Regions from separate parts of the Nocardiopsis gilva YIM 90087 genome, predicted to be linked through region 2. Evidence: predicted binding sites of a transcription regulator. Region 2 holds the regulator's gene; the other holds the start of a gene.
The links. Region 2 encodes LexA, which represses DNA repair genes until DNA is damaged. Its sites were predicted from a motif close to TCGAACANNTGTTCGA; they were not measured.
Positions count from the first base shown of each region.

Region 1: a site for LexA is predicted at 3,550-3,565, ahead of uvrA (excinuclease ABC subunit UvrA). Genes of this name have one in related genera too.

Region 1 is NZ_CP022753.1:4,188,296-4,195,894, reverse strand. It holds gene murJ (murein biosynthesis integral membrane protein MurJ) at 1-894, shown strand, start outside; gene CDO52_RS18915 (glycosyltransferase family 4 protein) at 900-2,009, shown strand; gene CDO52_RS18910 (TerC family protein) at 2,496-3,509, shown strand; gene uvrA (excinuclease ABC subunit UvrA) at 3,801-6,635, shown strand; gene CDO52_RS18900 (RDD family protein) at 7,055-7,599, shown strand, end outside.
Region 2 is NZ_CP022753.1:2,214,980-2,222,578, forward strand. It holds gene CDO52_RS10195 (hypothetical protein) at 451-1,125, shown strand; gene CDO52_RS10200 (alpha/beta hydrolase family protein) at 1,158-2,234, opposite strand; gene lexA (transcriptional repressor LexA) at 2,500-3,273, opposite strand; gene CDO52_RS10210 (LysM peptidoglycan-binding domain-containing protein) at 3,709-4,119, shown strand; gene nrdR (transcriptional regulator NrdR) at 4,468-4,950, shown strand; gene CDO52_RS10220 (vitamin B12-dependent ribonucleotide reductase) at 5,129-7,599, shown strand, end outside.

The sequences.
Region 1 (7,599 bases), 2.0 Mb from region 2:
GCGCTGCTGCCGCTGGTGGCCATGCAGGTCAGCCTGTTGCTGGCGGCCGCCCTCGCCAACCGGGGCGGGGGGTCCGGTGCGATCGTGCTCAACAACTATGCCTGGGTGCTGTTCACCCTGCCCTACGGGATCATCGCGGTCCCCATCGCGACCAGCGCGTTCACCACGCTCGCCGTACGTCACGGGGAGCGCGACCAGCTCGGGTTCGACCGGGTGCTGGCCGGGAGTGCCCGTGCGTCGGTGATCATCACGGCCGGCCTGGCCACCGCCCTGGCCGCCGCCGCGGGGCCCGTGGGCGCACTGTTCGCCCAGGACGATCCGCTCCCCCTCCAGCGCGCGCTGCTCTGCTATGCGCCGGGCATCGTCGGTTTCGGTCTGGTCGCGCTGTTGAGCCGGGCGCTGTACGCCTCCCGGCACGGCCGGGAGGCCGCGCTGGCCCAGGTGGCCGGATGGCTCGCGGTCATGGTGGGAAACGTGGCGCTGGTCGGGGTGCTGCCCGCTGACTGGACGGTGGCGGCACTCGGTACCGGTACCTCCTTCGGACTGACGCTGGCCGCCGTGCTGCTGGTCGTCGCGACACTGCGCGCACACGGGCGGGCGGCCTTCGCCGGGCTGGGGCGGGGACTGCTGGCGGTGGTCATCGGCGCGGCCGCGGGGTACCCCTCCGGAGCGGCGGTGTCGGGGCTGTTCGCTCCGGACGGGGCGTGGGGGGACGCCATCGCGGCGCTGGCCGGGGGAGGAGTCGCGGTCGTCGTCTTCGGCGCGGCGGCGCTGGTGATCGACGGCCGCGCCGTGAGGTCCGCGTTGACGCGGGGAACGGCCGCGGCCCGAGCGGAGGACGACGAGGGGCGGCCACCGCATGACGATGATGAGATGAAGGGTGAGGGCAGGTGAGCGGAATGCGGGTCGCGCTGGTGATCGGCACCAGCAGCGGGGGCGTGGGCAACCACGTCCGCTCGCTGAGCGAGGGGCTGGTCGCCCGCGGGCACCGGGTGGCGGTGATCGGGCCGCCGGAAACCGGAGAGCACTTCGGCTTCGCGGCCACCGGCGCGCGCTTCGCAGCCGTCGACATCGGCGCGCTGCCGCGCCCTGGAACCGATGTGGTCGCGGCCGCCAAGCTCAGTGGACTGCTGGCGCGTGCCGATGTCGTGCACGCCCACGGCATCCGCGCCGGCGCGCTGTGCGCTCTCGCCGGGGCCGCCCCGCTGGTGGTCACCGTGCACAACGCGCCGCCGGAGCTGAGCGGGCCGCGCGCCCTGGTGTTCCCCGCCCTGGAACGTGTCGTGGCCCGACGCGCGGACGTCGTGCTGGGGGTGTCGAGCGACCTGGTGGACCGGATGCGCTCCCGCGGTGCGCGCCGGGTCCTGCCCGCCGTGGTCACCGCGCCGCCGATGCCCGCGGCCCGCACATCGCGCGCGCAGGTCCGGGCCGGGCTCGGTATCTCCGATGCTCGGCCGCTGCTGCTGGTGGTGGCCCGGCTCGCCGCGCAGAAGGGACTGGAGGTGCTGCTGGACGCGGCATCGATGATCTCGGCCGGTCCCGACGAACCGGCCGCGCGCGCCGCCGGGGCGGAGCCGCCGCTCATCGCCGTCGCGGGCGACGGGCCGCTGCGCGAGGCGCTGTCCCAGCGGATCGACGCCGAGGACCTGCCCGTCCGGCTGCTCGGGCACCGGTCGGACATCCCCGACCTGCTCGCGGCGGCCGACATGTTCGTCCTGCCCTCCCTCTGGGAGGGACCCTCGCTGGTCATCATGGAGGCGCTGCGCGCCGGACTGCCCGTCGTGGCCACGCGCGTCGGGGGCATCCCGGACCTGTATGAGGATGTCGCACTGCTGGTGCCGCCGGGCGACGCGGTGGCGCTGGCCGACGGAGCGACGCGGGTGCTCGGCGATCCGGGGCTGGCCGCGAAGATGCGCGCGGACGCGGCGCGGGCCGCGGAACGGCTGCCCACTGTGGAGGACACACTGCGTCAGGTGGACGGGATCTACGCGTCGTTGACGGGTCGGTGAATGTTGATGTGTTGGTGAACATTGAACGACCGGAGGGTGGACAGGCTAGCGGCACCGCGGGTCTCTGCCGCGCTTCCTGCAGCTGGAAGTCCGGGGAAAGCCAACGGCCTGACCACGTCGTGGACACGCCGGAGAGGGCGCGAGCTGCGATCTCCGCATGGCGGGAGGACGGCGGGAGGAACGGGGAGGACCCGTCGAATTTCCGTCAGGGGTGGTCCTCAGCACTGCCAAGAGATGGCATGATGGACGTCAGCTCCCGGATCCGGCGGTAATGCGCCCGGTGTCCGGATCGTTGAAGACAGGTGAGGGGAGTATCCCTTCGCGGCGGTGTCGTCATCACGGATCGCAAGGATGCGCTCCCGGTGCCGTCGGTCCACCTTTCCACGCTGTTGACTCGGCGTGGTGCCGTGTGGGCGGGAGAGACCTCCGGTTAACTGGCATGCGCGGAGTCTCGGCTTCGGGCAGTGCGACCGGAGGAGTACCCCGATGGATGTTCCCCTGTGGGTGTGGATCGCGACGATCGGCGCGATGGCCGCCATCCTGTTGATCGATCTCGCGATCGTCGACCATCCCTGGAGCAAGAAGAGCGGGCCGCGCGAGTTCGGTATGAAGCAGGCGGCGTGGTGGGCCGCCTTCTACGTCGGCATCGCGATCCTCTTCGGGTTCGGCCTCTGGTACTTCGGTGGGGCCACGGTGGCCGGTGAGTACTTCGCCGGTTTCATCACCGAGAAGAGCCTCAGCGTCGACAACCTCTTCGTCTTCTACCTGATCATCGGCGGGTTCGCGGTACCCCGGCGGTACCAGCACGAGGTGCTGCTCGTCGGGATCGTGATCGCGCTGGTCATGCGCGGCTTCTTCATCGCCATCGGCGCCCAGGCCATCAACGCCTGGAGCGAGGTCTTCTACGTCTTCGGCGCCTTCCTCATCTACACGGCCGTGAAGATCGTCCACGACCACCTCAGCAACGACGAGGACGCCGACTACACCGACAGCTTCGCGGTGCGCATGGTCAAGAAGGTCTGGCCGGTGGCCGACGACTACCACGGCTCGCACATGACGGTGCGGCTCAACGGGCGTCGCCACGTCACCCCGATGCTCATGGTCATCGTCGCGATCGGTGTCACCGACCTGGTCTTCGCGGTCGACTCCATCCCGGCGATCTTCGGCCTCACCAAGGACCCCTACATCGTCTTCACCGCCAACGCCTTCGCCCTCCTCGGGCTGCGGCAGCTCTACTTCCTGCTGGCCGGGCTGATGGACCGCCTGTCCTACATCAGCTGGGGCCTGGCCGCGATCATGGTGTTCATCGGCGTCAAGATGATCCTGCACGCGCTGCACGAGAACGGCTTCGCCGTCCCGGAGATCTCCACGGGTACGTCGTTGGTGGTGATCATCGGCGTGATGACCGTCACCATCGTGGCGAGCCTGCTGTGGTCGGGCGGCGGTGGCCGAACCGGGGAGAAGGAGCTCGAAGCCGAGCGCGGCGTCGCGTCGGAGTGACGCGGCACCGACGCCAAATGACCCCCCGAATGGCCTTCCTTCGAACGAATGTTCGTCTATAGTGGTGATGCCCGCCGGTGATCCGGGCGGGCATCACGCGTTTCCCCCGGGCGGAAGTTTCCGCCCGCCGAAGTCGTTACCGTTAAAGGTCCATCGCCGCGGCCTCCGGCGTGCCCTCGTCGCGCCGCTGCGCTCCGGTGGGCCATATTCCGTGCGGTGCCTGAGACCGGGGCCGGTGTGTTCTCCACCGCCCGAACCGCGCGCCGATGCCGAGGGGGCTGAAGCAAGAACATGGCCGAGCAGCTGGTGATCCGGGGCGCCCGGGAGCATAACCTCAAGGATGTCTCACTGGATCTTCCGCGCGACGCGATGATCGTGTTCACCGGCCTGTCCGGATCGGGCAAGTCATCGCTGGCGTTCGACACGATCTTCGCTGAGGGGCAGCGCCGCTACGTGGAATCGCTTTCGGCCTATGCCCGGCAGTTCCTCGGCCAGATGGACAAGCCCGACGTCGACTTCATCGAGGGCCTGTCCCCGGCGGTCTCCATCGACCAGAAGTCGACCAGCCGCAACCCCCGCTCCACGGTCGGCACCATCACCGAGGTCTACGACTACCTGCGACTGCTGTGGGCGCGCATCGGCGTGCCGCACTGCCCCGAGTGCGGCAGGGAGATCGCCCGGCAGACCCCGCAGCAGATCGTCGACCGCGTCCTGGAGCTCACCGAGGGGACCCGCTTCCAGGTGCTCGCGCCGGTCGTGCGCGGACGGAAGGGCGAGTACACCGAACTCTTCAAGGACCTGCAGTCCAAGGGCTTCACCCGGGCCATGGTCGACGGCGCGATGGTGCGGTTGGACGAGGCGCCCACCCTGAAGAAGCAGGAGAAGCACGACATCTCCGTCGTCGTCGACCGCCTCACGGTCAAGGAGTCGGCGAAGAAGCGCCTCACCGACTCCATCGAGACCGCGCTCCAACTGGCGGGCGGCACCATCGTGCTCGACTTCGTCGACCTGCCCGCCGACGACCCCGAGCGCGAGAAGGTCTTCTCCGAGCACCTGTTCTGCCCCTACGACGACCTCTCCTTCGAGGAGCTGGAGCCGCGCTCCTTCTCCTTCAACTCGCCCTACGGCGCCTGCCCCGAGTGCGCCGGGCTCGGCACCCGTATGGAGGTCGACCCCGAACTGCTCATCCCGGACCCCGCCAAGGCGCTCAGCGAGGGCGCCATCGCCCCCTGGTCGGGCGGGCACGCCACCGAGTACTTCGGGCGCCTCATGCAGGCCGTCGGCGATGCCATCGGCTTCGACCTCGACACTCCCTGGGAGCGGCTGCCCAGAGCCGCCCGCAAGGCGCTGCTGGAGGGCCACGACACCCAGGTGAACGTGCGCTACCGCAACCGCTACGGGCGCACCCGCTCCTACTACACCGACTTCGAGGGCGTCATCCCGTGGGTGAAGCGCCGCCACTCCGAGAGCGAGAGCGACTACGGCCGCGAGCGCCTCGAGGGGTACATGCGCACCGTGCACTGCCCCGCCTGTGACGGCCAGCGGCTCAAGCCGGTGGTGCTGGCGGTGACCGTCGGCGGCGCCTCGATCTCCGAGGTCAGTGCCATGCCGCTGAACGAGTGCGCCCAGTTCCTGCGCGACCTCAGGTTGAGCGAGCGCGACCAGGTCATCGCCGCACAGGTACTCAAGGAGATCAACGCCCGCCTGGGCTTCCTGCTCGACGTCGGGCTCGACTACCTCAACCTGGAGCGCCCCTCCGGCTCGCTGTCGGGCGGTGAGGCACAGCGCATCCGTCTGGCCACCCAGATCGGCTCCGGCCTGGTCGGTGTCCTCTACGTGCTCGACGAGCCGTCCATCGGCCTGCACCAGCGCGACAACTTCCGGCTGCTGGAGACGCTGCAGCGGCTCCGCGACATCGGGAACACCCTCATCGTGGTGGAGCACGACGAGGACACCATCCGCGCCTCCGACTGGGTCGTCGACATCGGCCCCGGAGCGGGGGAGCACGGCGGCAAGATCGTCGTCTCCGGTCCCGTGGAGGACCTGCTGTCCAGCACGGACTCCGCCACCGGCGACTACCTCTCGGGTCGGCGGGCGATCGAGGTTCCCACCGATCGCCGCCCCGTCCCCAAGGGCCGAGAGCTGGTGGTCAGGGGCGCCCGCGAGAACAACCTGCACAACATCGACGTCGCGTTCCCGCTCGGCGTGTTCACGGCCGTCACCGGGGTCTCCGGGTCCGGGAAGTCCACCCTCGTCAACGAGATCCTCTACAAGGCACTGGCCAAGGAGCTGCAGGGCGCCCGCTCGGTGCCGGGACGGCACACCAGGGTCAACGGGCTCAACCAGGTCGACAAGATCGTGCACGTCGACCAGAGCCCCATCGGCCGCACACCGAGGTCCAACCCCGCCACCTACACCGGGGTCTTCGACCACATCCGCAAGCTCTTCGCGCAGACCACCGAGGCGAAGATGCGCGGCTACCAGCCGGGCCGCTTCTCCTTCAACATCAAGGGCGGTCGCTGCGAGGCGTGCGCGGGCGACGGCACCATCAAGATCGAGATGCAGTTCCTGCCCGACGTCTACGTCCCCTGCGAGGTGTGCCACGGGGCGCGCTACAACCGCGAGACGCTGGACGTCCACTACAAGGGCAAGACCATCTCCGAGGTGCTCAACATGCCGATCGAGGAGGCGCTGGAGTTCTTCGAGCCGATCTCCGCGATCCGTCGGCACATGCAGACCCTGAACGACGTCGGACTGGGCTACGTGCGGCTGGGTCAGCCCGCGACCACGCTCTCCGGTGGCGAGGCCCAGCGCGTGAAGCTCGCCTCGGAGCTGCAGCGCCGCTCCACGGGGCGGACCGTCTACGTGCTGGACGAGCCCACCACCGGCCTGCACTTCGAGGACATCCGCAAGCTGCTCGGCGTGCTCAACCGGCTGGCCGACAGCGGGAACACCGTCATCGTCATCGAGCACAACCTCGACGTCATCAAGACCGCCGACTACATCATCGACATGGGACCCGAGGGCGGTGCCCGGGGCGGCACGGTCGTCGCTACCGGCACCCCCGAGCAGGTCGCCGCGGTCAACGACTCCTACACCGGGCAGTTCCTCGGCAAGATGCTCTAGCCGCGACGGTTTCACGGACTAGGGTGGGACACGGAATCTCCACTGCCTGGGGCGCGATCGGCCTGGGAAGATACTGACCGGAACGGTTGCGGCCGGGTGGGGAGTGCGTGGGTCGGCACTGCCCGGGCTGGCATTCGCCGGGCCGGCACGTTATCGGCCAACACGTTATTGGCTGGCACGTCGCTGGCCAGCCGTGTCATGGGCCAGCGCTGTCGTGAGGCAAGCACTCATGTGCGCAGGCACCGTGATGAAGCAAGCACTGTGGTAAAGCAGGCACTGTTGTGAAGTCAGCACAGTTGTGAGCAAGCACCGCCGTGAGCAAGCACCGCCGTGAGCAAACGCTGTGTCGGGTAACAACGCTGTTCGGTAACACTGTCGGGGCCGACGCTTCCGGTGTCGGAACGCCTGGAATCGAGGAGATGATGAACGACGCCCTCTCCGGGGAGCCCGGTGCCGGCGTCCAGGTACCGGCCGGAATGGGCATGCGGGTGCTCGCGCGGGCGATCGACCTGGTGATCGTCGGCGCCATCGGACTGGTCGTCAGCGCCGCGGTCTCCTACGAGGTACCGGTCGGCACCGAGACCCTGCTCAAGGAGTTGTTGGCCTCGCTGGTCACCTCCCTCCTCCTGTTCGTGCTCTACGCGGGGTACGAGGTCTCCTTCACCGCGCTGTACGGCGCCACGCCGGGCAAGCTCTTCTGTCGCCTGCGCATCGTCGCGGCCGTGGACGAGGAGACGGGGAGCGGCGGCGGACTGCCCGATGCCCTGGGCGTACTGAAGCGTTCCACCGTCCTCTACCTGTCGGTGCTGCTCAACTTCATCCCGATCATCGGCCTGCTGGCACTGGGCGTGTCCATCTACGCGGTCACATCGGCGTTCCTCGACCAGCCGCGGGGCAGGGGACTGCACGATCGCATCGGCGGTACCGAAGTGGTGACCACGCGCGAGCGGCCGGTATCGTCGGA
Region 2 (7,599 bases):
GCGGACGGAATGCCTAGTACCGTAGGCCCCTGGAATATCGACGAGGCGCGTCGGCGCGATGACACGGAGGCGTCCATGACCCAGCCACCTTCCGGTGGCCCTGACAGAGGACCGACCGGACCGAATGGCGGGTCACCGTCCGATTCGCACGCCCCGGAGGCTCGGCCCGATCCCGAGAAGGGGCAGCACCCGCAGGTGCCGCCCGCGGCCGCTGAAGGAGCGGCGCCCGCGCCTCCTCCGTCGGTCCCGCAGCACCCCTCCGGCCCCGCGACCCCGCTCGGAGCGTCGGCTCCGGCCGGACACCCGGGGCCCGCTCCGCACGGACCGCAGGGGCAGTTCGGCGTACCGGGGCGCCAGGCTCCGGGACAGCCCGGTCAACCGGGCCAATATGGCCAGCCGGGCCAGCAGAGCCAGCAGAGCCAGCACGGCCACCCTGGTCAACCCGCTCCCATGGGGCAGCCGGGTGACCCCGCGTCGGGGCAGACCGACGCTCCTCCGGTGGAGTCGGCCCCGAAGCAGAACCGGGGCTGCGCCATCGCCATGATCGCGGGGCTGGCCATCGTGGTCCTCGCCCTGCTCGTCGGCGGGGTGTGGACGGTCGTCGTCCTCAGCAGCGCCGGGGGCGACTACGAGCACGCGCCGAAGTGCGCGGTCGGGCGGGGAGACGCGCTCAAGACGCTCGTGCCCGACCGGACGGCCGAGGTCGACCAGCAGGTCAAGAACCTGGAGGGCACCGGACGCGAGGCCAATGAGTGCCGGTGGGCGACCGCCGAGGACGGCGGCCATGCCCCGGCGGCGGCGCGTCTTGTCCTCGTGAGCAACACGGGCGACGCCGAGCGCAACGCCGAGGAGCAGGCCACCGCCGCCCTCAAGGAGGCGACCAAGGACCACGACGCGAGCAAGCTCGCGGACCTCGGCGACGAGGCTTACTCCTGGAGCGACTCCACCAGCGGCTACGACTGGGGCTGTGTGGGCGTTCGAGTCTCCAACGTGTACGCGGAGACCTGCTACACCGCCGCGACGGACTTCAACGCCGAGGAGTCGATCCCCGGGGACGACGCCCTGGCCGGGGCCGAGGAGCTCGCCCGGGACGTCGTCCAAGGGATCAAGGACAGCAAGGAATAGGCGGGCCGGGCCGGGGGGTATCCCCGGCACGCTCACACCACCCCGTCGAGGAACTCCCGCACGGCCGGAGCGACCTCGGGTGAGAACTCGCGGTCAGCGTCGAGGACCGAGACGCCGGGGGAGTCGTCGTAGAGGCGGAGGACGTGGTCGGCGTCGGGGAGGTCCACCCGGCGTGCGTTGTCCAGGCCGCCCATCAGCCGGTCCACGTCCTCTTCCGCGATCTGGGTGTCGGCCGTGCCCCACAGCACCAGCGTGCGCGTCTCCGGCGGCAGGTCGCGGGCCAGCTCCACCGGGTCCATGGCGTCGATCGTCCGCAGGAACGGGGCGTTGGCGGTGGTGAGAATGTGCGACAGCGGCGCCGGGACCTCCTGGGGCAGGGGCTTGTCCGCGCGGATACGCGCGATTCCCGTGCGGAGCTTGGAGAGCACGTCGGTGGCGTCCGTGGCGCCGATCTGCTGGGCGGTTTCGGCCGTGCGCACCTGCTCGGTGATCTGGCGGTCGAGCGTGTCGAGGTAGCGGTCGCCGACCGGGGCGGCGAGGACGAGGCCCACCGGCGGGTGCTCCGCGACCACCTCGGGCGAGCGCAGGGCGAACAGCGCGCCCTCGCTGTGCCCGACGACGAGCACCCGGCCGGGGTCGACCTCGGGCTGCGCGATGAGCTCGGCATAGGCGTCGGCCATCTCGTCTTCGAAGACCTCGTAGGGGACGGGTTCCTCCGCGTCGTGGGAGCCCAGGCCCGTCGTACCGCTGCCGAGTTTGTCGTAGCGCAGCGAGGCGACGCCGGCCTCCGCTAGGACCCGGGCGAGGTTCAGGTTGGTATCGGCCCCTGGCCGCAGCTCGCTGTTGCCGTCGCGGTCGGTGGGGCCGCTCCCGGAGATGATGAGCGCGGCGGGGATCGGCGCGTCGCCGACCACGCGGGGGAGGGCGAACGTGCCGTGCAGCGTGTCGGGGCCGCTGTCGAAGCGCACGTCGCGTTCCGCGGGCTCGACCCCGGGCGGGTCGGGTTCGGCCGGGCGGTCGGGGGAGACGCCGCAGCCGGTGGCGAGCAGGAGCGCCGCCAGCGCCCCGGCGGCGGCCCGGGTGAGGGCGACGGGAGACGGAGAAGGCATGGTCCTAACTTAGGGGGCGCGCTGGGCGGCGGAGCGTGTGAACGGGTGTGGGGAGAAGGCGCGGTATTTCGCTATTGCGTGTCGCGTCCGTATCGGTATCAAGTTGTATCCGGGGATCCCGTCATAACAGAGCGCTATTCGGTTTGCGCGGCCGCTGGGCCCTTTCGCCTTTGCCGAATTTCCGCGGAAAAAAGCCGGGCCCGCGGTCTCGGGGAGAGATCACGGGCCCGATGGCCAAGCGAGGCGACATCGTTATCCGGGGGGATCACACCCGCCGCATAACGGCGACGACCTTCCCGAGAATGGTGGCGTTGTCGCCGTCGATGGGCGCGTAGGCGTCGTTGCGCGGAAGCAGCCGCACGTGCTCGCCCTCGCGCTTGAAGACCTTCACCGTGGCCTCGTCGTCGAGCAGCGCGGCGACGATGTCGCCATTGTTGGCGTCCGGCTGCTGGCGGACGACGACCAGGTCGCCGTCGGTGATGGCGGCGTCGACCATGGAGTCGCCGACGACGTTGAGCATGAACAGGCGGCCCTCGCCGACGAGCTGCTTGGGCAGGGTGAGGACGTCCTCGATGGACTCCTCGGCCAGGATCGGACCACCGGCGGCGATGCGCCCGACGACCGGGACATCGGTCGCGCGGGAGTAGTCGGCGCGGGGGTCATTCTCCAGCTCGTCCCAGGAGCGAATCGGGGGTTGTCCTGGAATGCGAATTTCCACCGCCCTTGGGCGATTTTGGTCCCGATAAAGATAGCCTTTGCGTTGCAACACCTTCAGTTGGTGCGCGACACTGGACGGGCTCGACAGGCCCACCGCATCACCGATTTCCCGGATGGACGGCGGGTACCCTCGCTGCCGTACATAGCGGTGGATGCAGTTCAGAACACTCTGCTGGCGGGCCGTGAGCTTCGGTGCGGCATCCGTTTGGCCCATGGAGTCGTCGGCCTCCGCGATCGTCGCGGGGGAAGCGGTGGACCGGAGTGCGGTGACGCTTCTCCCGCCCGCCTGAGGTTCGTGCGTTCCGTGGTTTTCCTCCGGCACGGCCGGCCTCCTCGGCGGTCGGTGTTCTGCGTGGGCTGTCGGTGACGGTGCCGATCGTCCGGCCGCGTCACATGCGGTGTCCGACCACGCGCCGATTGGCGGGCGCGGAGGCGCGGATACCTCGGCGGTTGCGTCGATCGAGCACGTCTAACGTTACTGCCTGTGTAGTGCCATATCAAACAAACGTTCGAGATGGTGATGAAAAAATCGCCCGGATGCGGTATTAGTCGAACGGCTGTTCTAACGAACTGGCGTTCGAAGGGGATGATCGTGTTCCCGCCCCAACCAGTCCCAACTCCCCCGACCCACCCCCCTGAACCCGCCCTTTTCGACTGGGCGGTGGAGATCCCCGAGTGGGCCCCGTCCCGCGCCCCTCGCCCGGAAGGCTCCTCCGCTTCCACCGCTCCTGCCCCGGGTGCCTCCCCGGCCGCCCGCGTGGCTCCGTCCGTTCCCTCTCGGCGGACCGCCCCGTCGGACCCGGCGGGCCCTGCGGCCCGTGCGCTCGGCCCCGAGCCCACACCCGCGCCCGCGGTGCGCCTCACCCGGCGCGGCCGTGTGGTGCTCGTCTCCGCTGCGTCGGCTGCGGTGGTCGCCGGACTGTCGATGCTCTTCGTCACCTCCGCCGCTGTCGGGGCTTCCGCCTCCGGAACCTCCCCTGAGGCGTCCGTCTCCGATGGCGCGCGCTCGACGGTGGTCGTGCGCGATGGCGATACGCTGTGGGGGATCGCCCAGCGGGTTCGGCCCGGCTACGATCCCCGCCCAGCGGTGCACGAGATCGTCGAGCTGAACGACCTGCCCAACCCCGATCTCACCCCCGGGCAGGAGCTCCTGCTGCCCGATTACTGACACTCCCGTGTCCGTGGCGTGCCCGTGTTCGCCCTCGCGGCGGACGGGTGCGCCCTTCGGCATGCCCGCATCCCGTCGGCGGGGCCGTGGCCGGATGGCGCGGCGCACCCGTTCGGGGACTTGCGCGCGAGGGGGGACCGCCGTAGGTTGACCACAACATCTAGTGCTCACCGGGAACAAGCAGCCCAGAACTTGTGCTTTAGTAGGTATCCGGTCTTTCTGGATCATCCGGTTCGGAGAGGTTGGTGACGACGATGCACACAAGGCTGCTCGGCACGGTCGCGAGCACGTCCGCGGCAGCTGTACGCGGGGTTCGACCGATGCGGATCTGGGGGGAGGCACACCGGCATGCACTGTCCGTTCTGCCGCCACCCTGACAGCAGGGTCATCGACAGCCGGTCGACCGACGACGGCGCGGCCATACGCCGCAGACGCGCGTGTCCCGAGTGCGAACGGCGTTTCACCACGCAGGAGACGGTGCTGCTGATGGTGGCCAAGCGCTCCGGCGTGACGGAGCCGTTCTCCCGGACCAAGATCATCGCGGGCGTGCGCCGCGCCTGCCAGGGTCGGCCCGTCACCGAGGACTTGCTCGCGAAGCTCGGGCAACAGGTCGAAGAGGAGATCCGGTGCCGAGGTGTCGCCGAGGTGCCCTCGCACGAGATCGGGCTGGCCATTCTCGGCCCGCTGCGTGATCTCGACGAGGTGGCCTACCTGCACTTCGCGTCGGTCTACCGGGGCTTCGAGTCGCTGATGGACTTTGAGAACGAGATCGCGATACTGCGGGCCGACCGGGCCAAGGTGAATGGGACGAGCGGGCAGAGCGAGTCGTGAGTAGCCGGACAACGGCGGACTGATCCGCGGGGCCCGACCGCGCGTGGGCGACGCGCACGGGCAGGGCCGTGACGACGTGATGAAAACCGTCATCTGGCCGCGTCACGCCAACGGATGTGACGTGGGAGCACTGGCGGGGGATCGGAACGGATATGTGGCGAGAACTGGGGGAGCTGACATGACGGAGACCACCGGCGCGACGGGGCGCAAGGGGAAGGGCAAGCGCAGCGGTCTGAAGATCGAGCGCATCTTCACCACGCCCGGCGTGCACCCCTACGACGAGGTCGAGTGGGAGCGTCGCGATGTGGTCATGACGAACTGGCGGGACGGTTCGGTCAACTTCGAGCAGCGGGGCGTGGAGTTCCCCGCGTCGTGGTCGATCAACGCCACCCAGATCGTCGCCAGCAAGTACTTCCGCGGTGCCGTGGGCACCCCGGAGCGCGAGTGGAGCCTCAAGCAGCTCGTCGACCGCGTCGCCGGGATGTACACCGAGACGGGTAAGGCGAACGGCTACTTCGCCTCCGACGACGACGCCGAGATCTTCGACCACGAGCTGAAGTACGCCCTCGTGCAGCAGCTCTTCAGCTTCAACTCCCCGGTCTGGTTCAACGTCGGTACCGCGTCCAAGCAGCAGGTCTCGGCCTGCTTCATCCTGTCCGTGGACGACACCATGGAGTCGATCCTCGACTGGTACAAGGAAGAGGGGATCATCTTCAAGGGCGGCTCCGGCGCGGGCGTGAACCTCTCGCGCATCCGCTCCAGCCAGGAGCTGCTGTCCTCCGGCGGTACCGCCTCCGGCCCGGTGTCGTTCATGCGCGGCGCCGACGCCTCCGCGGGGACCATCAAGTCCGGCGGCGCCACCCGCCGCGCGGCCAAGATGGTCGTCCTCGACGTCGACCACCCCGACATCGGGGAGTTCGTCGCCACCAAGGCCCGCGAGGAGCACAAGATCCGCGCGCTGCGCGACGCCGGGTTCGACGTCGACCTGGGCGGCAGCGACATCGTCAGCGTGCAGTACCAGAACGCCAACAACTCGGTGCGCGTCTCCGACACGTTCATGCGCGCCGTCGAGGCCGGCGCGGAGTTCGGCCTGACCTCCCGCACGAGCGGCGAGGTGATCGCCACGGTCGACGCCAAGGAGCTCTTCCACCAGATGGCGAAGGCCGCCTGGGAGTGCGCCGACCCGGGGCTGCAGTACGACGACACGATCAACGACTGGCACACCACGCCCGAGAGCGGGCGGATCAGCGCCAGCAACCCCTGCTCGGAGTACGTCCACCTGGACAACTCCTCGTGCAACCTGGCCTCGATCAACCTGCTGAAGTTCCTCACCCCCGAGGACGCCTTCGACGTCGACAAGTTCGTCAAGCTCACCGAGCTGGTCATCACGGCGATGGACATCTCCATCACGTTCGCGGACTTCCCGACCGAGAAGATCGGCGAGACCACGCGTGCGTTCCGCCAGCTCGGCATCGGCTACGCCAACCTCGGCGCGCTGCTCATGGCCACCGGCCACGCCTATGACTCCGACGGCGGCCGCGCCGTCGCCGCCGCCATCACGTCGCTGATGACCGGGACCGCCTACCGGCGCAGCGCCGAGGTCGCCGGTGTGGTCGGCCCTTACGACGGCTACGCCAAGAACGTCGACTCCCACAAGCGCGTCATGCGCAAGCACGCCGCCGCCAACGACGACCTGCGCACCATCGGCGCGATGGACGCCGACATCCACGCGGCCGCCACCAAGGAGTGGCAGAGCTGCCTGCGGATCGGCGAGAAGAACGGCTGGCGCAACGCCCAGGCCAGCCTGCTCGCGCCCACCGGCACCATCGGCTTCATGATGGACTGCGACACCACCGGCATCGAGCCGGACTTCTCGCTGGTCAAGTTCAAGAAGCTGGTCGGCGGCGGGTCCATGCAGATCGTCAACCAGGCGATCCCGCGCGCGCTGAAGAACCTCGGCTACCAGCAGGAGCAGATCGAGGCCATCGTCGAGTTCATCTCGGAGAACGGCCACGTGGTCGACGCCCCGGGGCTGCGCCCCGAGCACTACGAGGTCTTCGACTGCGCCATGGGCAAGCGCTACATCAAGCCCATGGGCCACGTGGAGATGATGGCGGCGGTGCAGCCGTTCCTCTCCGGTGCGATCTCCAAGACGGTCAACGTGCCCGAAGAGGCCACCGTCGAGGACTTCGAGCACATCTACTACGAGGGCTGGCGGCTCGGCCTCAAGGCGCTCGCCGTCTACCGCGACAACTGCAAGGTCGGCCAGCCGCTGTCCACAGGCAAGACCGAGGACAGTGAGAAGACGGCGGGCGCGGACACTGCCGAGAAGCGCCCGGAGCCGGAGGTCATCGAGGTCAACCGGCCGGTCCGCCGCCGCCTCCCGAAGAAGCGGCCGAGCCAGACCGTCTCCTTCACCGTCGGCGGCGCCGAGGGCTACATCACCGCCGGGTCCTACCCCGACGACGGCCTCGGCGAGGTCTTCATGAAGCTCGGCAAGCAGGGCTCGACCCTGGCCGGTGTCATGGACGCCTTCTCCATCGCGATCTCCATCGCGCTGCAGTACGGGGTCCCGCTGGAGACCTACGTCGAGAAGTTCACCAACATGCGCTTCGAGCCGGCCGGCATGACCGACGACCCGGACATCCG